3 regions of the Kitasatospora cystarginea genome follow, and region 3 is predicted to be linked to each of the others. Evidence: riboswitches for the same ligand, from Rfam matches in the RefSeq annotation. Region 3 holds a riboswitch; each other region holds the start of a gene.
The links. Region 3 has a riboswitch for guanidine ahead of ABD369_RS39125 (Ohr family peroxiredoxin). Riboswitches for the same ligand answer to the same signal wherever they lie in the genome.
Positions count from the first base shown of each region.

Region 1: another riboswitch for guanidine. It lies ahead of ABD369_RS25645 (MBL fold metallo-hydrolase); the one in region 3 lies ahead of ABD369_RS39125 (Ohr family peroxiredoxin).
Region 2: another riboswitch for guanidine. It lies ahead of ABD369_RS41485 (CBU_0592 family membrane protein); the one in region 3 lies ahead of ABD369_RS39125 (Ohr family peroxiredoxin).

Region 1 covers NZ_BAAATR010000026.1:48,344-56,011, forward strand. Annotated here, with positions in the region: gene ABD369_RS25630 (DUF4129 domain-containing protein) at 1-226, opposite strand, end outside; gene ABD369_RS25635 (GNAT family N-acetyltransferase) at 353-961, opposite strand; gene ABD369_RS25640 (TetR-like C-terminal domain-containing protein) at 1,077-1,328, shown strand; guanidine-III (ykkC-III) riboswitch at 1,535-1,602, shown strand; gene ABD369_RS25645 (MBL fold metallo-hydrolase) at 1,614-2,507, shown strand; gene ABD369_RS25650 (hypothetical protein) at 2,598-2,927, opposite strand; gene ABD369_RS25655 (hypothetical protein) at 3,144-4,181, opposite strand; gene ABD369_RS25660 (YbhB/YbcL family Raf kinase inhibitor-like protein) at 4,895-5,404, opposite strand; gene ABD369_RS25665 (GOLPH3/VPS74 family protein) at 5,674-6,294, opposite strand; gene ABD369_RS25670 (helix-turn-helix domain-containing protein) at 6,500-7,270, opposite strand; gene ABD369_RS25675 (ArsR/SmtB family transcription factor) at 7,510-7,668, opposite strand, start outside.
Region 2 covers NZ_BAAATR010000089.1:1,014-8,681, reverse strand. Annotated here, with positions in the region: gene ABD369_RS39335 (SDR family NAD(P)-dependent oxidoreductase) at 1-530, shown strand, start outside; gene ABD369_RS39330 (DUF6841 family protein) at 629-1,048, shown strand; gene ABD369_RS39325 (alpha/beta hydrolase family protein) at 1,265-1,939, opposite strand; gene ABD369_RS39320 (hypothetical protein) at 2,533-2,727, opposite strand; gene ABD369_RS39315 (CAP domain-containing protein) at 2,636-3,172, shown strand; gene ABD369_RS39310 (sigma-70 family RNA polymerase sigma factor) at 3,281-4,840, shown strand; guanidine-III (ykkC-III) riboswitch at 5,714-5,784, shown strand; partial or broken gene ABD369_RS41485 (CBU_0592 family membrane protein) at 5,793-6,005, shown strand; gene ABD369_RS39305 (ACT domain-containing protein) at 6,069-6,461, shown strand; gene ABD369_RS39300 (hypothetical protein) at 6,501-7,385, shown strand; gene ABD369_RS39295 (lipase family protein) at 7,524-7,668, shown strand, end outside.
Region 3 covers NZ_BAAATR010000086.1:197-7,864, forward strand. Annotated here, with positions in the region: gene ABD369_RS39115 (hypothetical protein) at 1-238, opposite strand, end outside; gene ABD369_RS39120 (YVTN family beta-propeller repeat protein) at 878-1,774, shown strand; guanidine-III (ykkC-III) riboswitch at 2,335-2,397, shown strand; gene ABD369_RS39125 (Ohr family peroxiredoxin) at 2,472-2,924, shown strand; gene ABD369_RS39130 (hypothetical protein) at 3,002-3,406, shown strand; gene ABD369_RS39135 (hypothetical protein) at 3,348-3,752, opposite strand; gene ABD369_RS39140 (hypothetical protein) at 3,713-3,904, opposite strand; gene ABD369_RS39145 (MarR family transcriptional regulator) at 4,154-4,621, opposite strand; partial or broken gene ABD369_RS39150 (transposase) at 4,891-5,109, opposite strand; gene ABD369_RS39155 (hypothetical protein) at 5,261-5,605, shown strand; gene ABD369_RS39160 (MBL fold metallo-hydrolase) at 6,209-7,027, opposite strand; gene ABD369_RS39165 (helix-turn-helix domain-containing protein) at 7,142-7,668, shown strand, end outside.

The sequences.
Region 1 (7,668 bases), on a different contig from region 3:
TCCGGTGGTGGACTGTCAGCACACCACCGCCGACCGCGCAACCCAGGGACAGCAGCAGGACTGTCGCCCGGTGCCCGGCGAGCGGCCCCGGCCCGGGCGCGGGCCCCTGACCGGAAGCGGATTGCAGTGCCAGTGCTGCCAGCACCAGCGCACCCGTGACCAGCGCCGCCACCACCAGCCGTGGCCATGCCCACCGAGCCGGTATTCGGCCCGTACCTGTGCTCATGCCGCTCTGTTCCCCCGTTGTGCCGGCACGGCACTCACCACCGAACCGGTCGTCAAGGGGAGTCTCGCACAACGATCGAATATCTGTCAGCGCCCGAGCGATCCTGACTGACTGGACATCACATAACTACGAGCGGCCGGGCATACGGACCGGGAGGACGGGGGCCACGGGTTCGACAGAATGTCGAGTATCGCCGTCGTTCAGCAGCACATACATCAGCATGTCGCACCACTCGTCCCCCACCTGCCGCCACCCTCGCAGCAGCCCCTCGCGTCGGAACCCCGCGCGCTCGGCGGTGCGCACGGAAGCCGTGTTCCACGGCTCCACATACAGCTCGAGCCGAGGGATCCGCAGTTCGCGGAGGGCCCAGCAGGTCACTGCGCCGAGCGCGGCCGCGGCAGCACCCTGACCACGCGCCGACTTGACGACCCAGTAGCCCAACGACGCACGGCCCTGCGCCGAGTCCTTGAGCATCAGCCCCACGTAGCCGACCGGCCGACCGTGCGAGTTCACGATGACGAACGGATATGCGGTCCTCGCGGTCACGCGGCCCCACTGCCGTTCGACGAACGCGACACCTGCCGGCTCGGAGTAGGGCGAGGGCACAGTGGTGATCAAGGGGATGTAATCGTCCTCCGACGCCTCCCGGACGAGCCGAAGGTCCGAAAGGTGCCACGGCCGAAGCGTGAACCCTCCATCAACGGTGAGTTCAGGCATGTCAGGCGGCAGTTCCATCCGCCCATCGTGCCGTGGTGCAAGACCGGTTGCACTCGGATTTCGCACAGGGAACCGCGCCCCGCTCCGGCCGCTCGGGTTGACCGGGCGGACGACCTCGCGGCGGTCGCCGGCGATGTTCCTCCTCGACACCGGCCTCCCGTTCGCCGACGCGGCTACACCGGCCCCGCTGCGCGAGGCGTTCGACACACTGCTGGACACGCTCGGCAACCTCGCGGGAGACGCCGAACCGGCGCTGTTCGTCGAGGTCTTCTGGTCGGCCCTGCACGGCCTGGTCTCGCTCACCAGCTCGGGCCGGCTTCCCCGGCGGGAGGCGTCGCGGCGGCTCGAGGTCCTGGTGGACCGGTTCGCGGGAACGGGACACTGACGGGCGGTCACCGCTGCGGAAGGGCCGATCGGTGAACCCGGCTCGCCCAACACCGGCTCGGCCACTTGCGCCCGCCCGGCAGCGCGTAGCACACCGCACTCGCGTACGAGAGTACGGCGATGTGGCCGGCGGGACCAAGTCCTCTACCGTGGCGGCGAGTCCAGGTCGTGCCGATCGCAGTCGGCACTCGCCGTGGTACCGTCCCCGCGGAGGCTCAACAGCGCCTGCCCCGGACGAGATGTGCGCCGTACCCGGCCTGCCAAGACGACGCACTGAGGAGACGTCGTGGACGCGGGCACGTTCTGGGTCGATCTCGCCGGCACGGCTCCCGAGCCCCGTGCGCTGGACGTCCGGTGGATCCACGGGTCGCCGTCAGCCAAACACAACACCGACCCGGACATCCAGGTCCACGCCTACGACCGGCACACGTACATCCTGCGGCAGAACATGGCGGTCGACTACGAGGCGCCGTTCCTGTTCCTGCTGTTCGGGAACGCCCAAGCGGTCCTGATCGACACCGGAGCCACCGCTTCCGCGGAGTTCTTCCCCTTGCGCCGGGTGATCGATGAACTCGTCGACGGGTGGCTCGCCCGGCACCCACGGGAGCGGTACCACCTGCTGGTCCTGCACACCCACCCGCACGGCGACCACATCGCGGGTGACCCCCAGTTCAGCGACCGCCCCGACACCACGGTGGTGGGAGCGGACCTGGCCACCACCCGGAAGTACTTCGGGTTCGACGAGGACCCTGACGCCGTGGCACAAGTCGACTTGGGTGGACGGGTGTTGGAGTGCCTGGCCACCCCGGGTCACCACGAGGCTGCGGTCACGTTCTACGACCCGTGGACCGGATTCCTGCTCACTGGCGACACGGTCTACCCGGGCCGGCTCTACATCCAGGACTGGCCCGCCTTCGCCCGCAGCATCGACCGGCTGATCGAGTTCTCCGACCGCCGGCCGGTCACTCACGTGCTGGGCTGCCACATCGAGATGACCAGGCAGCCGGGTGTGGACTACCCGATCCGCACCACCTTCCAGCCCGACGAGCCCCCGCTTCAGCTGACCACCGGCCACCTGCACGACATCCGCGCGGCGATCCGGGAGGTCGGCGACGATCGGCCCAGCCGACGCGCCTTCCCCGACTTCGTCCTCTGCCCCTCCGACCCGCCGCGCGACTGACCGGGACTTCCTGCGGGCCACCGCGCGGGTCCAGGGCCCGACGCCTCGTGAGGCGGTGGCGCCCCAGGACGGCATACCGGCAGACCGGTCTCAGGACGGGTGGCGCCGGTCCTCCACCGTCCAGCCGTCTCCGAGCTCACGGCGCAGGGTCTCCAGCGCGCCGTCCGCCTGCCGGTCGAACTGCTCGCGCTGCTCCTCGGACCACGGAGACGGACCCCCGGGGTCGTCCCAGTCGAGAGACGACTGATACCACTCGCAGAGGCCCTCCAGTCGGATCCGGGTGTCAGGAGTGATCGGGAGGAGGTCCAGCTCGCAGGGCGAGCCGTACGGGCCGTCAAGGTCGGGAGCGCCGGACGGACCTGGCCACAACGGGGTGTGCGGCACGCCGCATTCGAAGAAGAACCGCAGATGGTAGGGCATGCTGCACTCTCTCACGACAGCATGCCGAGGCTGAGCCCGGTCGGCCGCCCGGCCGTCTCGGTCTCGGGGACACTGCGGCAACACGGGCCTCGGGCGGGCAGCGGGCGAAGGCCTCCACACACACCGACGTGCCGGGATCCGTCGGGAAGACGGGCCGGCAGGCTCAACGCGCTCACCGCGTACGGCATCCCCGGGACTCGGTCGACAGCGAGAAGCTCAGCGACCGCACCGGCGGCACGGCCGGCGAGTGGCACGGTGGTACGAGAGCGCGGCAGCGCCAAGCCCCAGGCCCCACAGCCAGTACGCGGGCATCGCCACCCACAGGAAGGACAGCGGCAGGGCACCCGGATGCGGCTTCGGATGCATCGTGTCGCCGACCAACTGCCCGATACCGACCCCGAAGTAGACCAGAAGCCCGGCCGAGATACCGGACGCCGGTGCCAGCACGAGCCATCGGGGTACACGATGCCGGGCGACCAGCGGCACCCAGCGTGGGAGCACCCGGCCCCAGCGATGGACCAGGGACAGCGGGAGTACCGTCCCCACCAGCAGGAAGCCCGCTTCGAACACGGCCAGCGACACCGCTTCCGCCGACGTCAGCTTCCCCGGGGCGCCCCAGCCCAGACCGTACTGCGCGGCGATCCGAAGGCAGCAGGCCGCGACCGCGCCGTAGGCCGCCCACCAGGCCCAACGCGGCGGAACCGCCGACGGGTTGGGGATCGAGGGCTCCCCGGTTCGGCCGCACTGCGGGCAGCCACCCCACAGACGGCGCCGGTGCGAGAGCGCGGCAACCGACAGCAGGACGGCCACCGTGAGGCACGCCGCCCTGCTCAGCGCGCCCGGCAGGTCGTGCGGGATGTGCAGACCGGGGATCAGCCGACCGATCACGTCCAGGAGCAGCAGCGGGCAGGACACCAGCAGCGCGGCGCTCACCGCACAGGCCGCCACCACCAGCGGTCGGCGCGGCCGGGTCGCCATCCGCAGCAGCCCTGCGATCACGGCGGCCGCAGCGCACAGCACGACGACACCCCACCGGGGAAGGACCAGCAGGTCCGTACCGAAACGCCCGAAGGACGGCGCACCATTGAGCAACCAGTGGGCCTGCCACAGTCCGTAGCAGATCGCCGCCGCCGGCGCGGCGGCCGCGGCCCACCGAAGTCGGCCCGGAAGGACTGCCGGACCGTGCTCTGCGGCAAGTGGCCCCGGTGCTGCCACGAAGCCGTCCAGCCTGCGTTCCCGTTCGTCTTCAGCCATGGCACCAACTCTGAAGTCGTGGATCCCGCAGGGGCATCGACGGCACGGAGGATGCCCGTCCCCCACGCGAGGGACGGGGTGACGGCCGCACGGAGGATGTCCGCGACCGGTCCGCCGGCCGCTGGATCGTGGCCGTTCAATGATCCCCCTTCCCTCGCGGTTGTGCTTCGACGTCCGCGACGGGGACGTCGCCTGCCTCTCCCCGTTCGTACGGCATCACGTCTACCTGCCCGGCCGTCACTCGGTCCAACTCCCCGATCTTCCCGGAGGGTTTCGCGCGATCGTGTCGGGCAGCATCGCCGATCTGGAGCCAGCAGCCCTGGGCACCTCAGCCTGCTCATTGACATCGAGGTGGGTGGCCGTTCGGTCGATGCGGCCGCCGTGCCTGGAAACGCCTCCGCCGATCAACAGCGGCTCCAGCGCTCGGACCTGAGGCGCGAATGGCCTCCGACCTGAGACGATGGGACTTCCCGCGGTTCGAGGTCCATGATCGAGAGAACATCCGCAAGATGCGATCTTGTCATGCGGCCGCGACGGTCCGCGCGGCAGAGATTCGGACACCACCGGACGTCGACGCGCAGTCCAAGCCAGTGCTTGGGTCGTTCCCAGCAAACCTCGGCGCGCGACCCGGGCAGTGACCAGGCCGCCCGACAGCGCCCGCCCCGCACCCTTCCCGGACGGACCCGGCGCCGCGCCTGCCGTCTGGCCGGACGTCAGTGGCGCGTGTACGGCGCCACCAGCGCGGCCGAGGCGAACGCCCGGCGTTCGATCTCCTTGAGCGTCTGGGCCGGTGGCGTACTGCTGTCAGAGGAGGACGGCACCGGTTCGCGCAGTGCGTACAGGGTCAGCCGGTATCTGTGGGTGGTACCAGGGGGTGGGCAGGGCCCGGTGTAGGTGGTCTCGCCGAAGTCGTTGAGGGCCTCCCGGGCCCCCGGGACGAGGCGGTGGGCGGTGATCCCACGGGTGCCGGCCGGGATCCCGAGCTGCAACCAGTGGATCTTCTGCACGTCCAGGTCGACCATGGTGAGGGCGAGTTCGGCCGTCCCGGCCGGCACGTTGGCGAACTCCAGACCTGGCGAGTAGTCCTTCGGATCGTCGCAGGTCATGAGCGGGATGAACGCACCGGACTGGTCGAAGCCCTGCCCCCGGGTGAGGGTGAACGGGCCGGTGGAGGCAGCGGCCGTCAGCGTGGTCGCCGCGGTGGATGCCCGTGCGTCAGGCACGGGTCCGGACGCGCTGGAGGCGCAGGCAGCACACCCCAGCAGTACCCCCGCAACCACGGCACACGCTCGGATTCGGCTCCCTCGAACTCGCACGGAACCACTCTAGGTGCCCACTCCAGGACGATCGGTCATCGACGCCCCTGTGCGCTGACGAGAGCCATCAACGACAGTCGCCGGCGAGAGCCGTCGCAGGATGCCGCTCATCATCTCGGCCGCCGACCGTCACGGGCTTGAACGCCCACATCGATCGGCACCACCAACGCCCATCGTCAGCCGCCTCGCCAGATGTTGTCGAAGGCCGCCTTCTCAATGGATCGCCGCTGCCGTACGGCCTCCAGCTCCACCAACGCGCCATTGACCTCGGCGAGCACGTTCTCCACCGCGTCGTCCTCCACCGCGCCGCCGGCCACACTCGGCGCGTCTCCGATCCCCTTGTCAGGGATCCCCACGGCCGCCCCCAGGGCGGCGAGCACTGGCTCGTTCGTGGCCCAGCGGTCCCCCGCCAGACGGCGGTCAAGCGAATCCACCAGCACCGGCGGACCGGTCCGCAGAGGTATCCAGTGCCAATGTTGCCGCGTGAGTTGCCCCTCCACCTCGAAGGCGTCCAGGTAGGCCGCAGCCAGGCCACGGCCTCTGCGCCACAGCCAGTCGCCGATCGACTCGTACGGCGATTCCCGGACGAGCGACGCCGCGGCCTGGTCCAGCAGGCGATCGGTGATGGCCGTCCGGTGGCCGGGCACGACCTGATCGCCGTCCAGCGTGGCGGCCCCGACAGCCAGGAGGTCGATCAACTCGGCTCCCGCCAGCGCAAGCGACAGCTCGCTTCGCTCCACAGGGCGACTGGACTCCACCTCCATGGCAGTGATCATCAAGTCCCGGGATGTGGTCATGGCAGGCTCCACGTCACTGGCACCGGCAAGCGGTGCGGCGTCGGCTCGTCCGGCACCCGCATGATGCCCGACTGCAAGGTCACCTGCCGCGATCGGTAAATGCAGGGGCGAGTGGCTTCGCGTGCCGGGCGGCACTCGGACCACCGACGAGTACTCCCACGTACGAGCCTAAGTGGTCGGCTCCGGAAGTCCTTCGGGGGGGTGATCAGGCTGGCTGGGCGGCGGAGGATTCTTCCTGGTGATCGGTGGTGTGCCGGTCGAGTCTGGCCAGCAGATCGTCCAGGTCGGAGGTGGTGAACCTCCACTGGAACGGCTGTGCCGTGGCGTTGTAGCGGTCTTCGAGGTCTCGGAGCCGGTCCTTGACCTGGGTCAGGCTGGTGAAGTCGTTTGTCTTCTTGTCCGCGCCGATGACGTATTCGTCCGCGCCGATCGGCTCGCCGTCGCAGCTGCGGGCGTAGAGGTCCAGGACGCGGGCCGCTTTGGGGTGGAAGTCGGGGTCGGTGATGAAGATCCAGGAACGGTGCTGCCAGGGTTTGATCGCGTCCTGGTCGAGCCAGCGGCGCACGGTGGAGGCCGACACCGACGCGGCGATGCCCCGCGACATCGCCGCGCGGGCCAGTTCCGGGCACGACCAGCGCGACAGCGGCGCGCCGGTCTCGGCGGGAAGCCGGCAGGCCAACGCTTTGACCTGCACGGCCTGCAGGGGTGTGAAGACGGGGGGCCGGCCAGTGCGCTGACGGTCGAGCGGGCCGCGCAGACCCAGGTCGGCGAACCGGCCTCGCCATATGCGCACCGTGACGACGTGCACTCCCGCCTCGACGGCAATACGCGCGTTGGACCTGCTCCGAGCCGCCAGGAGCACGATCCGCGCCCGCACCCGGTCCCGGTGCTCGGTCCTGTGACCGTAGGCGGCCTTCTTCCGTCGATGCCGCTCGGCGGCGGTCAGGACTATCGGGCGCGCGGTGGCAACAGGCAAGGCAGGCAGGCCGATCGGCAGAAGTAGATCAGGGCAGCCACAGCCTGCCGCAGCCGCTGGCCCTCTAAGGAGCGAGGACGGCCGAGCGCTCGTCGTCCAGGGGCCGGGCCACCGGGTCGCGGGCTGATGGCGGCCTGGTCTGCGGCCTGTTCACGCCGGCGCCGCGCTTCGGTTCGATCGGCTCGGCCCGGTCCCCCTGCCCCGGCCGAGGGCCGGTCCGGGGCTGGAGCAGGGTGCGATCAGGTGGCCAGCCGATCCCCGAGTTCGCTGCGTAGGTACAGAACCGTGTGTCCGTGGCGAGCCCGGGTGACCAGCCCGGCGCGATGCAGGACGCCCAGGTGCTGACTGACGGTGCCGGGGCTGAGCCCGAGGCGGCCGGCCAGGTCGGAAGTGCCGCA
Region 2 (7,668 bases), on a different contig from region 3:
AGGACGTGCGCGCCGTCATGGAGGTCAACTTCTTCGGCGTCCTCAACGTCACCAAGGCCGCCCTGCCGCTGCTGCGGGCGAGCAAGGGCCGCGTGGTGACCGTGACCAGCGTGGGCGGCGTGATCGGCCAGCCCTTCAACGAGGCCTACTGCGCGGCCAAGTTCGCCGTCGAGGGCTTCATGGAGTCCCTCGCCCCGGTCGCGGCCACCACCGGTGTGTCCGTCAGCGTGGTCGAGCCGGGCGCGGTGGCCAGTGAGTTCGTCAGCAACGTGGGTGGCCGTGACACTGCGCTGGAGCAGGCTGGCCCGTACGCGCCCGCGCTGACCGCCTACCTGGCCCGTACCCGCGACGCCTTCGCCGCCGCGCAGACGCCGCAGGGCGCGGCGGAAAGCATCGTCGAACTGCTGGAGGCCCAGCGGCCCGCCTTCCGGGTGCAGACCTCGGATGCCGCGCGCGCGTTCACCGCCGTGAAGCTTAACGACGGCGACGGCTCGGCCGTCCAGGCGCTCACCGGCGCGTGGATCGCCTAGAGAACTCAACGCAAACAGAAACCGCCACCGGGGTCCGGCGCGTTTCACCGCGCCGGCCCAGGCGGCCCGTATCCCACCACACCGAGGAGATGTTCACCTTGTCCCGTACAGACCTGTCGCTCGTCGAGGAGAACGCGAAGCAGTGGTTCGAGCGGTATGCGACGACCTTCATCGAACTCGCGGGTTCCGGCGCGACCGATGCGACCCCGTTGCTGGAGTACTTCGCGGTCCCCCTCACGATGACCACCTCCACCGCCCACCTGACCGTCACCACGACGGAGCAATTGACCGCGGCACTCGGCCAGGAAATCCTGGCACTGTGCGAAGCCGACTACGGCAGCAGCCAGGCGCTCGACCAGATGATCCGCGTGCTCAACGACCGGTCGGCGCTCATCGAGGTGACCTGGGCCCGGTACACCCGGGCGGGTAGCGAGTTCCAGCGCACCCGGGTCCTCTACCTGGTCGCACGGACCGCAGAAGGTTGGCGTATCACCGCCGCGTCGGTCCTCGCCCCCTGACCGGTTCGGCAACATCGAGCTGTGATCTTCTGATCCGGCAAGGCCACGCGCTGGCACTCCTGGCCCGGCTTCACCCCGAGTCCTTCGCGACGGAGAACGAAAGCGAGTCCACGGCCGGCAGGCGGTCAAGCTTCGGTGAGACGGGTCAGGGTGTCCTCTGAAAGGCGATCTTGACCGATTGCCGAGAGATCTTGACGGGCTGACGCAGCCGCTTCGTTAGAGCGCCAGGCCTGCCAGCCAGGTCGTGACTGTCCGGGTGATCAGTGTCAGCGTCTCGGTTGCCGGCAGTGGCGCCGAGGCGGGCGCCGCGAAGACGTGGTCCGCCGCCGGCACGTCGGCCAGGCGCCAGCCGGCTGGCAGGGCGGGGAACTCCTCCGGCCCGCCGTACGGGTCTTTCTCGCCCTGTACGACCAGCGTCGGTAGCCCGCTGCCGAGCAGTTCCGCGGCCCGCGAGTCCTCCGGCTGGCCCGGCGGGTGCAGTGGGAAGGCCATCGCCAGCACGGCCGCCGCGCCGCTCGCCGCGGCGGTCCGGCAGGCCACCCGGGCTCCGGCGCTGCGGCCGCCGACCACCAGCGGTACGCCCTCGGCGGCCAGCCGCTCGGCGACCGGCACCCAGCCCGTGTCCAGCGTCTGCGGCTCGGGCGCTTCCTTCTCGCCGGCCACCTTCCAGGGCTGCTCGACCAGCGCCACGGTGATCCCGTGCGCGGGCAGCGCGGCGGCCAGTGCGGCCAGGTCCGCCGCCTCGATCCCGCGCCCGGTGCCGTGCCCGAGGCCGAGCACGGCGCGGGCCGGGCCGAGCGGCCGGTGCCAGCTGATCCGCGCATCCCCCACCGGCGTGGCCACCAGGGTCTGCTCGACCTCCATCGCGCCGCCCGACCCGCCCCCCGTCATGCCGGCCGCCTTTCCTGTCGTCCCGGTCGCCATCAGGTCGGGTGTACCGCTCTTGTCTGCCACCTGATCATCGTAGATCGCACACCGACCTGCCCCGGAGACCCGGGGTTGCGACTGCGGTCCGCTCCTTGTCGCCCTGGCCGGGTGGGTCACCGCGGATCTGTCGGCGGAGCGGGGTCCCGGTGGACGGACCAGCAGGTGGGGCTGGGGTGCGAGAACTGCTTTTCGGATTTTGTTATCGGGGTCCGGTTCGTCGGTCTCCTGGGGGTCGGCGTGAACGACGCGTCGGCGGGGAGCGAAGGCGGATCCATGAGTAGTGAGTTCGAGACCGTGGTGATCGATGCGGTGGTGTCCGAGTCGGATGCTGCGGGCGGTGGCGGGTCGGGGGTGTCGCGGCACGGGCGGGGGTGTGGTCGGCGGCGGGCTGTGGGGCGGCCGCGTCGGCTGGCGGCGGTTGCGGGGGTTGTGGGGTTGGTTGCGGTCACGGGTGGGGTGCTCGCTGCTGCGGCGTCTTCGGGGGGTGGGTCTGCTTCGCCGTCCGCCGCGGCCGGGGTGTTGTCGCCGGGGGACGGTGTCGTGTCCGTTTCCTCGGTTCAGCCGACCGGTTCGCCGAGTTGGGCGGTCACTGCGACCGCGACGGCGAGTGGTGCGGCGACCCCGTCGGCGAGTGGCGCGGCGATCCCGCCGGCGAGTGGCATGCCGACCGGTACGTCGAGCGGTACGCCTACCGTTCGGAAGACCCAGGCGAGGCCGGCGAGCAGTGCCCCGGCGATTCCGGCGGGCCGCAAGCCCACTGGGTCCGTCACGCACAGTGCGCCGGTCGCGGGGACACCGGCGACCGGTACCGCTGCCCGGTTCGCCCAGCAGATCGTCGACGCGGTCAACGCCGAACGTGCCAAGGCCGGCTGCAAGCCGCTCACCGTGAACGCGAAGCTGCAGGCCGTGGCGCAGGAGCACTCCGACGACATGGCCGCGCGTAACTACTACGAGCACGACACCCCGGAAGGCGTCGACCCCGGCACCCGGATAACCAACGCCGGGTACGGCTGGCAGAACTGGGGCGAGAACATCTACCAGAGCCCGAAAGACCCCGCCACGGCCATGGACGGCTGGATGAACAGCCCCGCACACCGCGACAACATCCTGGACTGCGTCTTCACCCAGACCGGCGTCGGCGTGAACCTCAGCGCCAACGGGCCCTGGTGGACCGAGGACTTCGCCCGTCCCCAGTGAACGGACGGTGAGCCCACCGCCGGCTCGATTCCTGTTATTTTCCCCCTCCCGCCGGGGTCTCACACGGCGCGGGAGGAACGATCATCCAGGTGAGGACGTCGGACGTTGATGAACAGTGAAAGCGGCAGCGAGACGGTCACCGCGGCGCAGGCAGGGGACGCGGCGGCCCGGGAACGGTTGATAGCCGACCACCTGCCGCTGGTCTACAACGTCGTCGGCCGCGCGCTGGACGGCCATGCGGATGTGGACGACGTGGTGCAGGAGACCATGCTCCGCGTCGTCAACTCCCTGGACGCGCTGCGCGAGCCGTCCTCCTTCCGGTCCTGGCTGGTGGCGGTGGCGATGAACGAGGTCCGTCGACGCTGGACGGCCCGGAAGGCGGCACCCGTGCCGGGTCTGCAGGAGCTGACGCAGGTCGTCGATCCGGCCGCCGACTTCGTGGACCTGACCATCCTGCGACTCGGCCTGACCGGCCAGCGCAAGGAGGTCGCCGAGGCCACCCGCTGGCTGGACGAGCGCGAGCGCGACCTGCTCTCCCTCTGGTGGCTGGAGACCGGCGGCGAGCTCACGCGGGCCGAACTGGCGGCGGCCCTCGGCCTCACACCGCAGCACACCGCCGTACGCGTCCAGCGGATGAAGGAACAACTGGAGATCGGCCGCCAGGTGGTGCGAGCACTCGCCGCCGACCCGCCGTGCGCCGAACTCTCGGCGCACACCACGGCCTGGGACGGGAAGCCAGCCGTTCTGTGGCGCAAACGCATCGCCAGGCACATCCGCAACTGCCCGCACTGCGCCGGGCACCAGCACACTCTGGTACCGGTCGAGGGACTCCTCGCCGGCCTCCCGCTGCTGCTCCCGCCACCGCACCTGGCCGCCTCACAGCACCTGGCCGCGTTCGCCACCACGGCCGCACAGCCGGCACCCTCCCGCACGGCGCCCGCGCCGACACGGTCGCCCGCCCCGACACGCAGGCTCCACCCGCGCGATGGGCGAGCGGTCAGGGCGGCCAAGGCAGCCACGGGAGTCGCGGCCGCCTTGACCGTCCTCGCCGGAGTGCAGATCCTCCGACCCGACCCGGACCACGCCGCGTCCGCCCCGTCGGTCTCGGTCACACTCGCACCCCCGGCGCCAGCCCCCACCACGCCGTCTCCCATACCATCGGCCACCGAGTCCCCGTCCCCGCCGCCCGCCACCACCGCTTCACCGCCGCCCGCCACCACCGCTTCACCGCCGCCCGCCACCACCGCTTCTCCGGAGGCCGCCACCACCCCGTCCGCGCCTCGCAAGACCCTCGAACAGCAACTCGTCGACCTGATCAACCTCCAACGGACGAAGAACGGCTGCAGGCCGCTGCGCGTCAACCGGCGCCTGCACGCGGCCGCGCAGGGGCATTCCGACGACATGGCCGCCGCCGGCTACTTCGACCACGTCGACCCGCGCGGCGAGCACGCCGACGACCGCATGACCGCTGCCGGCTACCAGTGGAGTGCGTGGGCCGAGAACCTCGACCGGGACACGAGCTCGCCGAACACGGTGCTGAAGGACTGGTCGGACGGCGCGATCCACCAGCAGAACATGCTCGACTGCCAGTACACCGACGCCGGTGTCGGCACCGCCCCCAACACGGACGGCCTGCTCTGGACCCTCGACCTGGGCAGCCCCGGCTGACAGCCCTGCCAGTCCGCTACTCGCGTGCCACTCGCAGCAGGTGTGTGGCAGGCCCCGGAGGTCGGGGTGCCGGTGCTGATGGTGGAGGTCGACCGCGCCACGATGGCGCCGGCCCGGGTGGCGGCGAAGTTCACCGCCTACCGCGGGCTGTTCCGCGTGAAGGTCCGGGACAACGACCCGGCCCTCACTGACGAGGAGCCGGCCGACCGGACGGTGCACTGGTGGCGTCGCGCCCCGGGCACACCCGCGCCGGGTACCCGCCGGTCGCCCTGGCCGTCACCGACGCCGGACCGGTCGGTCTGGCCAACCGGCAGCAGGCCGTCGCGGACCTGTCCGCCGACTGCTGGGGCGGCAGTTGGTGGACCGTCACGCGGCACGACAACGACGACGGCTTGCGCGAGTACGACGACGCCGTGCCCATCGTCGCCACCACCCTGGAGTTCCTGGCCGAGCACGGCCCGCTCGGCCCCATCTGGTGGCGCTACGGCCGCCCCCCGGCGGGCGGGGAGGGCCGGGCCGCCAGCTCTCACCGTTCTGCCGCGGTCCCGATCCCGCAGTTCCACTCGGGCGCCTCGCAGCCTGTCTGCGCGGGGCAGGAAGGGCTCCCGTCACCGCCCCGGCGGGCGGTTACCGCTGTGCCGGGGTCTGGCCTGGGCGCAGCGGTGACAGGTCCTCAGGGCTCCTGCAGGGCCCCGGCCCGGACGACTGGGGGCTGGTACCTCGGCGCTGTCCCGGCATGGTTCGCCGGGCCTCGGAACTCGTGGGCTGGGATCGGGTGGGACCCCGCCGGGTGGCCGTGTGTTGTGTGGTTGTCGGTCCTGGTCGCTGCCATCCGGTTGCGTCCGGGTTGCGCCGTCTGGGCTACAGTGAGCGGCGGTGACGCCGTTTTGGCGTCGCCCCGGACGAGAGCGTTGCCGTACCCGGTCCAGCAAAGACGGCTCGCAGCGCACTCATGCATCGCATCGATCTCGTCGAAATCACCGGTTCCCTCCTCATCCTCGTCGCCTTCGTCGCCGGTCAGGCGCGGCTCCTGCGCGGGGACTCGCGCACCGCCCTGTCGCTGAACCTCGTCGGCTCGGCGACCCTCGCGGTGATCGCACTGCGCCAGGGGTCCTGGGGCTTCCTGTTGCTGGAGGGCACCTGGGCCCTTGTGTCCGCCGTTTCCCTGACCGCCGTGCGCCCGCGCTCGGCGGATCGTTCCGAACACCACACTCCCGAGGAGACCCCCGTGGCAGGAGAGAAAGACCTTCGCAAGCTGCTCGCCGGAATGAGTCCGCAGCTCAATGCGGGCGAGTACGTGTTCACGGTCGCCCCCGACGGCCGCATTCCCGCCGGCGTCCGTCCTGTCGTCACCGTTGCCGAGGAGGAGGGCCTGACCCTCGTCCTGCCGAAACAGGATGCCGACCGGGCAGGCCTGGCCTACGACTACGTCGCTGGCTGGATCACCTTGCGCGTGCATTCCGCGCTGGAGGCGGTCGGCCTCACAGCGGTCTTCGCCGAGGCCCTGGCCCAGGTCGGACTCAGCTGCAACGTCGTCGCCGGCTTCCACCACGACCACCTGTTCGTTCCCTACGCCGACGCACCCCAGGCCCTGGCCGCCCTGAAACAGCTCACCCACTGACGGACACGGCACGCCCCCCGGGCCGCCCCGCGCACGGAGATGCGCGGGGCCGCCCCGGGGCGCCGACCGCTCTGCCGCGCCGCACCCGGACGGCTGGAGCTGGCCCTGTACAGCAGCCGGCCCGCGCCCGTGGACCGGGACCTGGGCCGCGGCTGGACCGAGAAGGACGTCGACGGCCTGGACGGATGGGTGGCCCTGGTCGGCGGCCGGATCGTCCTCGGAGCCCAGCCGGGCACCCTCCCGGAGCCCATCGTCCACGCCGAGGCGTGGCAGGCCGGCGCGATGCTGCACGCAGCCCTCGCCCAGCACCCGGGCCACCCCGACCGCGCCCCGGACGAGGACGACGACCAGGAGCACGGGCTGCTCGGCGACGTCCCTCACCGGGTCCGCCGCCGGGCGGCCGGGATGACCCTGGAGAACCTCCAGCAGGCCCTGCACCGGGCCCGGGACGACGAGCGCACCGCCGACCGGTACGCCGGAGACGAGACCGCCTACGCCACCGCGGCCGCCATCCGCGCCGAGTGGCAGCGCGTACGCGACCACACCGCCCAGACCCGCGCCGAGCGCTACGACCCCGACCACGACACCGCCCTCCAGCACGCGCTGCGCGCCGAACGCCACCGCCAGGACGTCGCCGAATGCGCCCGCGAGGCCGCCCACCAGGCCCGACAGAGGTCCGACGCCACCCACCGCCGCCTCGCCGGCACCGCCGCCCAGCCCCTCTACACCGCCCTGGAGCGCGCCGGCCTCTACACGCTGACCAACGACGACCACCAGGCCGTCCGCGACCTCACCCACCACCTCGCCCCCGCCACGCTGCGCCAGGTCATGAGCTGGCTGGAGCGCACCCGCACCGCGGCCGCCGCGTTGCGCGGTGCCGGGCAAGCCCCGGCCCGGCCCGTCGTGCGGCGTAGCCGGTTCTGACCAGCCGCCTGCGGCATCGACGACGTTCCCGGTGCCGCGCCGCTTCCAGACGGGTGATGGCCCGGTGCCGCGGGCCATATTCGTTCGTATGCGGGGCTATGTTGCTGGGCGACCCGCACCGGCTTCTGGAGGACACCGATGACCATCCCGGCCCTGGACCACTCGACGACCCGCTACTCCCTGGCGCACGCTTACTGGATGGCCCAGGCGGCCGGGCTGGCCATGCAGGACCCGGATGACATCGAGGCCCAGGCCCGTGTGTGGGGCTTCGACGAGGTGCGCA
Region 3 (7,668 bases):
GCACGTTCCCGAAGTCGGCGCAGGCCAAGGTCTGCATCAGCTCGCGGTGGACTTGGCGGGCCTTCTTCGCCCGGGCCTTCTGGCGCTCGTCGTACGCCTCGCGGATGTCCGGGCTCTCAAGCGCGTCCAGCAGGGAGCGCCGGCCTTCACGGCCGTAGCGCCACCGAAGGTGTCGCGGGCGGACCGGTTCCCGCAGGGCCTGGCCGCGCTGGCCGTGTTCGTCGAGCGGGAAGGGCACGCGAAGGTCCCGCGCGCACAAGGAGGACGGGACGTCGCCGGGCACCTGGCTGAACAACCAGCGCGCCCGGCGGGACAAGCTCAGCGAGGAGCAGCGCGGACAGCTGGAGGGCCTGGGCGTGGCCTGGTAGGCCGTCCGGTCAGGGGTGTTGTGGCCCGGGCGGGTTGTCCTGTGACGAGTCGGGTTCGCCGCCTGGCGTGCGGCCGCGGCCCGCGTGCGGCTTCATGCCGATACACCACCGGCGGCCGCACATACTCGCCCGCAGGTCGGATCACTCGGATGAAAAGGTGTCGAACCATCATATTTCATACTGCGATGCTTACGCTGACGCGCGGTGGCCTGTGCTCTTTTGGGGTCCTGTCAGCGCGGTGGCGCAGCCGTCGCGGGCCCGGTGCGGCGTCAGAGCACGCGGCTGGGGGCACGGGTGGTGGCCGCGGTGGCGGGGCCGGCCGTGGCGGTCGCGTCTGTTCGTCATGGCACGGGCCGTTCCGGCCCCCGGGACCTGCGTCGCCACATCCTTGGGTTCTTCGAGCGAGAGGTATGGCGATGATCAGTTGTGGGAAACGACGACTGCCTGGCCCAGCGGGGCACGATGCAGGCGCTTGTCGGGCCCCGCGGTGGGCGGCACGGGCACGCGCCATGGCGGCGGGGCTGGTGCTGCTGGGGGCCGGGGCGCTGCCGGTGACGGCGGCCTCCCCGGCTCGGGCCGCGACATCCGGGACCTTCGCTTATATCGCCAACGCCGCCTCGAACACCGTATCGGTGATCAATCTGGCCACCGACACCGTGACCGCCACCATCCCCGTCGGCAGCAACCCCGAAGGGGTGGCGGTCAGCCCGGACGACACCACCGCCTACGTCACCAACATCGCCTCGAACACCGTGTCGGTGATCGACACGGCCACCGACACCGTCACCACCACCATCCCCGTCGGCACCAACCCCGACCAGGTGGCGGTCAGCCCGGACGGCACCAGCGCCTACGTCACCAACGCCGGCTCGAACACCGTGTCCGTGATCAACACCGCCACCAACACCGTCACCACCACCATCCCCGTCGGCACCAACCCCGAAGGGGTGGCGTTCACCCCGGACGGCACCACCGCCTACGTCACCAACGGCCTCGCGAACACCGTGTCCGTGATCAACACCGCCACCAACACCGTCACCACCACCATCCCCGTCGGCCTGTCGCCGTTCGCGGTGGAGTTCAGCCCGGGTGGTATCCGCGCCTACGTCACCAACACCAACTCGAGCAACGTGTCGGTGATCAACACGGCCACCGACACCGTCACCACCACCCTCTCCTCTGGCACCGCTCCCCGCGGGGTGGCCACGGCCAGGGTCCCGGTGGTGGCCACCGCCACCTGCCCCACCGGCCACGTGATCACCGGCGGCGGATACCAGCAAAGCGGCGGCGCCGTCCCACCCATCCAGGTCACCAGCCGACCCGTCGGCAACACCTGGCAAGTCCTCGCCGACAACCAGAACACCAACTACACCACCGTCACCCCCTACGCCGTCTGCGCCCCATAACCCACCCGGCTCCCGCAGCCGCCGTGCCAGCTGCGGGGCCACGGGGGCCACGGGGGCCACGGGGGCCACGGGGGCCACGGGGGCCACGGGGGCCACGGGGGCCACGGGGGCCACGGAGACACAACCACAACGGGCTTGATTCACTTTGACGGACACCCCTGGTCAGGGGCTTCGGCCCCGGTAAGGATGATGTCCATCATGGAGAGCATGGGGACACCCACCCCGGCCACCAGGGGCGCCGACGGGCGCAACACCACTCACAATCACCACCTCCAGGAGGACCACCCAGCCAACCGGGGGCGGCGGCGCGGCGAGGTGGGCAGGGGCGCAGCCCCTGCCCGAGCAGGACCCGGACCTGGCCGCCCACGACCGGGCGCGGCGGGGCCACCACGAGCACGCGGACAGCCGGCGGACAAAGGCCGGGTCCCACCCAGGCCCTACCGCTCATGCTCAACCCGACGATTCCCTCGGTGATGTCCCGGCGTCGGCGCTCCATGAGCCCGACCCGCACTGCGCTGCCTGGCCGGCTACGTTGCCTCGGCGAGGAGTGGGTATTCTGACCGGCGGCTGAGCTTCGGCCCCGGACGAGACGCGCCGTACCCGGTTATGCACGACGACGCCCCGTTGCCGCCTTGACGGCACTGGATGGCCCTTTCCGAGGTGGAGGGGGCTGGCGTCTCGCGGAGGGTAGTCCGGCATGACCGTTCCACTGACCAGGACTTTGTACACGGCCACTGCGAATGCTGTCGGCGGCCGGAACGGCACCGTCGCCACCGATGACGGGCATCTCGCGGCGCGACTGGCACCGCCGCGCAAGAGAGTGCCGGAGGCCACCGATCCCGAGCAGTTGTTCGCCGCCGGATTCGCGGCCTGCTTCGGGTCCGCGTTGGCCGAGGTAACGGGTGACAGCGGCCTGGACACGACGGCTGCTCGGGTCACCTGCCAGGTTGAGCTGGGGACGACCGCCACACCCGCCGGATACGGTCTGGCTGTGACACTGTCGGTCGCGGTACCGGGTTGGAAGGCCGATGACCTGCTTCCCTACCTGCACCGGGCCGACGCCGTCTGCCCCTACTCCCAGGCCGTGCGTGGCAACATCCCGCTGTCGATCGTGGCGCTCGATGCGGGCGGGGCCGGGGGCGACATCTGATGGAGCCGACACCGAACCGGTCCGGAACCGCGACCGCCTCGTTCGCCTGCGCCCAGAGCCGATCGGCTGCGACAGTCGTGCGCCCCCCTACGCGCGGCGGGTGGCGCCGGCTCGGCATCAGCCGCGACGGCGGCCCGCTGATCGACGAGGGCGAGGCCGTGTGGCTGCAGATCGGGGACCAGTACGCCGGATTCGCCGGCACCACGTCCTTTGACGGCGCGCAGGTCCGATTCCACCACGAGGTGGGTGAGCCTGGGGAGGACCTGGGCGCCTTGCGCTGGGACGGGGAGAACCTGGTCGAGTCCGGATCCAATCCGGACGGCAGTACGTTCCTGGAGATCTGGACACCGCTGCGCGGCTGTGAGGGCGAGGCCGGTTCCTGGCGCGCGGAGGGCTGCCAAGTGGTGCGAGTGGGAAGGCACGTCATCCATGTCGACGGCGAGGCGGGAACCTACCTGGTGGTCGGGTTGCCCAGGGCCTGAAGCCGGAGCCGGGGATCCGGTAGCGGCCCGAAACCGTGCCCGGACACGACAGTTGGAGGCCGGCCCGGTTCGCGGCGGCTTTCTCCTGGCGTTCCTCGTGCTCGTGGTAGCAGCGGCCGCCGGGGCCGCGGGTCCACTGGCCATGGAGCCCGTACTCGTAGGTGCTCTCCTGCTCGGGGACCTGGCCGCAGTCGGCACAGGCCAGGGTCGGCATCACCTCGCGGTGGTCCTGGCGGGCCTTCTTCTCGCAGGCCTTCTGGCGCAGGTCGTAGGCGGCGCGGTTGCCCGGGTTGTCCAGCGCCTCGATCAGGAAGTGCCGGCCGGGGCGGCCGAAGCGCCACCACACCGGCCCGAGGGGCCGTGCTCGGCCAGGAGTTCCAGGGTGGTCGCGAGGATGGGCACGGCGTCGTCGTACTCGTGCCAGCCGTCTCCGTCGTTGTCGTCCCGGTGCACGGTGTACCGCTGCCCGCGCCAGCACTCCGCGGACAGGTCGGCCACCGCCTGCTGCCGGTTGGCCAGGGCGACCGGTCCGGCGTCAAGGCGACCGGTCCGGCGTCGGTGACGACCAAGGCGACCGGCGGGTACCCGGTGCAGGTGTGGCCGGGCCAGGTACGGCGCCGCCAGTACACCGTCCGGTCGGTCCGCTCCTGGTCGGCAAGGGCCGGGTCGTTGTCGCGGACCTTCACACGGCCAGGACGTGCTCGGAGTAGCTGGCGCCTTGCCGTCGTACTCGAGGTGCGGTGCGCGTCAGGCGATGGTCCCGCCCGCGTTGCGGATCAGCTGCTGGAGCACCTTGACCGTGGTGATGTAGTCGGCGTCGTCGATGCCTTCGTGAAGGGCGGCGCGGATGGCGGGTGCGTTGCGTGCGAGGTCGACGCGGGCCTGCTCCCCTTCCTCGGTGAGCAAGAGCCGCTCTTCGGCGTCCCGGGCCAGCCAGCCTCGCTCCAGGAGCACCTCGGATTCGGCCGCCAGGTCGTCCTCGGCCCGGATGTAGGAGGCCATGGCGGCGCGCAGCTCGGTCAGGGTCATCCCCTGGCCGTCGGGTGAGATGTCGTTCGCCGAGAGGTTGCGGAGCAACCAGAACTGGGGCTGGGTGTAGCCCTTCTCGGCTTGCCGGGCCCGGATGTAGGAGATGAGCGCCTCGTAGGCGACACCGGTCCAGTACGCCGCGGGTCGTCCGGCGAGTTGGGCATCGGAGATCTGCTCGGTCGTCACAGGGCTCCCCCTGCTTGTCGCTCTGCTTCAACGCCCGCGCTGCGCGGGCGGTGAGGAGACCGTACGACTTGAAGTGCGCTTGAAATCAAGGGCGGAGCTCTCCTGCGGGTCATCCGCACGAAGACCACGTTGCTGAAGACGGCCGCCCGGCCAACGCTGCCCGGCAGGCGGGTGAGGTGGGTGGCCGACGTCGACTTGTGGATCGCTCGTCCGCGACAGGGCCGCGGCCTCGACGCGACCGACGGCCTCGCCCTGTGCGTGCCCTGGAGCCGCTTGAGCGCACCGTACAGGGCACCGTGGCCACGACGGTGCTCGGACGCGAGCGCCGGGTCCACCAGTGTCTTCACTGGGCCCTCGGTGCACAGCAGCGCGTCGGTCAGCTCGAGCAGCGCATCCCTCCGACCGGTCAGACAGGTGTAGAAGTCCGCTCGGAAGCGTGACAGTTCCGCGAACGGATCGCGCTGGACAGCTTGCTGCAGCACACTCATCACCAGGGCCTTCGTGTTGATTCCCTTACCTCGTCGGAGAGTTCAGGATCATGCCTAGGCCGCTCCACCGTCCGAGGAATCCCTGGACGGGTGACATCATGGATCGATCACTCGTGCGATATCTCTCGCGGAGTGCCGCGATACTGCTGCCATGAATCACACATCCCACCCGGTGGTCCGGCAGGCACCCTTTCCGTTCCCAGGGGAGCGGTTCCCGCGCGATCTCGGCGCTGTGGTGCAGCGGACCGTCGCGGAGGGGCGCATGCCGGCACTCGTCGTCATCCATGACAGTGAGGGCGACTGGCTGATCGGGGACGGCGTGAACGATCCGAACCTCCCCGATGCCAGTGGCGTGTACTGCATCGCCTGCATGACGGAGGACGATCCCTCCATCTCCGAGACAGCCAGCCTGCAACCGGGCTTCGCTGCCTATCGAGATGGGCCCGGGCTGCCCTGGACCATCGAGCCGTTCAGCTACGGAGGCGACGAAGGTTAAACGTCAAGGTCAAGGTTAGAAGCTGTTTCAGATCTCCTCCGCGGCGACGTTCCGTGACGTCCGATCGAGGGTGCGGAGGCAACGGGCCGGAGCGCCGTGGCGTTCGGGCGGCTGAGTACCGAAATTCCTTGTCAGCGACTCCGGCGAGGCTGAGTGGGTTTGCCGGGTCGTCCGGCCGCCCCCTGCGCGATGACGTGGCCGGGCGGGCGGCGCCCCGTAGGCACCGTCATCGCGGGCCCCGGCCGCACCCCGCTGTCCCCAGCTCTGGGGCACCGACGGCGGGCGAGCACGATCGCTCCGGCACCTGCGACGAGGAGCAGCGCGCCGGCGCCGATAAGGAGGGCGGTCTGCGCGCCGTCGGCCCCGAGGCGGCGAGGCTGCCGCCTCGGGCGTGCCGTGCGGGCCGACCGCTGGTGCTGGGGCGGGCGGCCGGGCCGGGGCTGGCCGAGGAAACGGGGTCTGCGGTCGGGCCCGGCCCGGGTCGTCCGGTGCACGGTGAGCCTCACTGTCGCGGTGGCGCTGCCGCCGTAGGAGTCGCCTGCGGCGTAGGTGAAGGAGTCCGTGCCGGAGTACGCGAGCACGCCCCGGAGCCGACAGGCTCGATCAGCCGATCGGTGGTGCGAGGTATTCCAGCGCATAACCGTCGCCGGAGGGGGTTACGCGGGCGATGCCGGGTGAGTCGAGGTGGGCGCCAGCTACGAAGTGGTGTGGTTGGGTCAGTTGTTCGAGGAGGGCCGCTCGCGCGGCGCTGGCCTGGGACTGGTTGCCGTCGAGCTCCCAGGACACGTTCGGCTGATCGAATTGGAGCGTGGGAACGTGAACGGTGTCGCCCCAGGCGAGAAGGTGGCCGGTGCCGCTCCTGACGTGGTAAACGGTGTGACCGGGTGTGTGGCCCGGTGTCGGGATCGCGGTGGTCCAGTCGTTGATCGCGACCTTCTCCGACACGGGTACGACGCGGTCGCGGATCGGCTCGAGCCGCCCCGTGAACACCGAGGTGTCGCCCGCGCCGATCCACACGCGCTCGAGTTTGGTGAACGCCTCTGAACCGTCCGGCGCGATGAGTCCGCTCACGTGGTCTTCGTGCTTGTGGGTGATGGCCACATCGGTGACATGCGCGCGGTCGATTCCCGCTTCGTCGAGCGCGTCGTAGATCAATCCCATGGTGGGGTCGTGCCAGGCGTTGGACGCGCCGGTGTCGATGAGAACCGACCGCGTGCCGTCGGTGACGAAGAAGGCGTTGACCGACAGCCGCAAGTTGTCGCCGGCCAGCGGGACGGCGGCCGGCAGCTCGTCGAGCGTGCGCCCATCCTCGCCGCGGAGCCGTGTCGGCGGCATGTCGATGTACCCGTCTCGCAACGAGATCACCTGCAGATCGCCGAATTCGAACGTGGCATGGTGGCGGCCACTTGAGATCAAACGCATGGAGCCCCTCCGTCGTGTCGGGCGCACATCGTACGTCTCCTAAAGGAGATCAGATCTTCTTTAGGAGAAACCCTACACTGTGGGCAGCGAGGTACCCATCGATCGAGGAGCACGGTGGTCGAGCAAGACGGAAACGCGGCCGAATCCCAGCACGGTGACGACCTGGCTGGCGCGTTCGGCGGTAACGTGCGGCGACGCCGCGAGGAGGCGGGCCTGACGCTGGAGCAGTTGTCCACCCAGTCGTCGGTCAGTCGGGCGATGCTGTCCAAGGTCGAACGCGGCGAGAAGAGCCCGACGATCGGCGTCGCGTCCAGGATCGCCCACGCGCTCGATGTCTCGCTCTCGGACCTGATCGGTGCGCCGGCTGCTGCCGCGTCCGGTGTGGCCATCGTCATGCGCAAGAACGATCGCCCCGCTTTCCGTGACCCGGAAACCGGCTTCGAGCGGCACATCGTGTCAGCGGCCCCGGGCGCGGGACGAGCCGAGATGGTCGTCCACTACCTCCCCCCGCAGGTCTCTACCGGGCTGCTGCCCGCGTATCCGCCAGGTACGGAGAAACAACTCGTGGTGCTCGAAGGCACCCTCACCGTCGCGATCGGCGGGATCAGCGAGACCCTGAACACAGGTGACTCCCTGTTCTT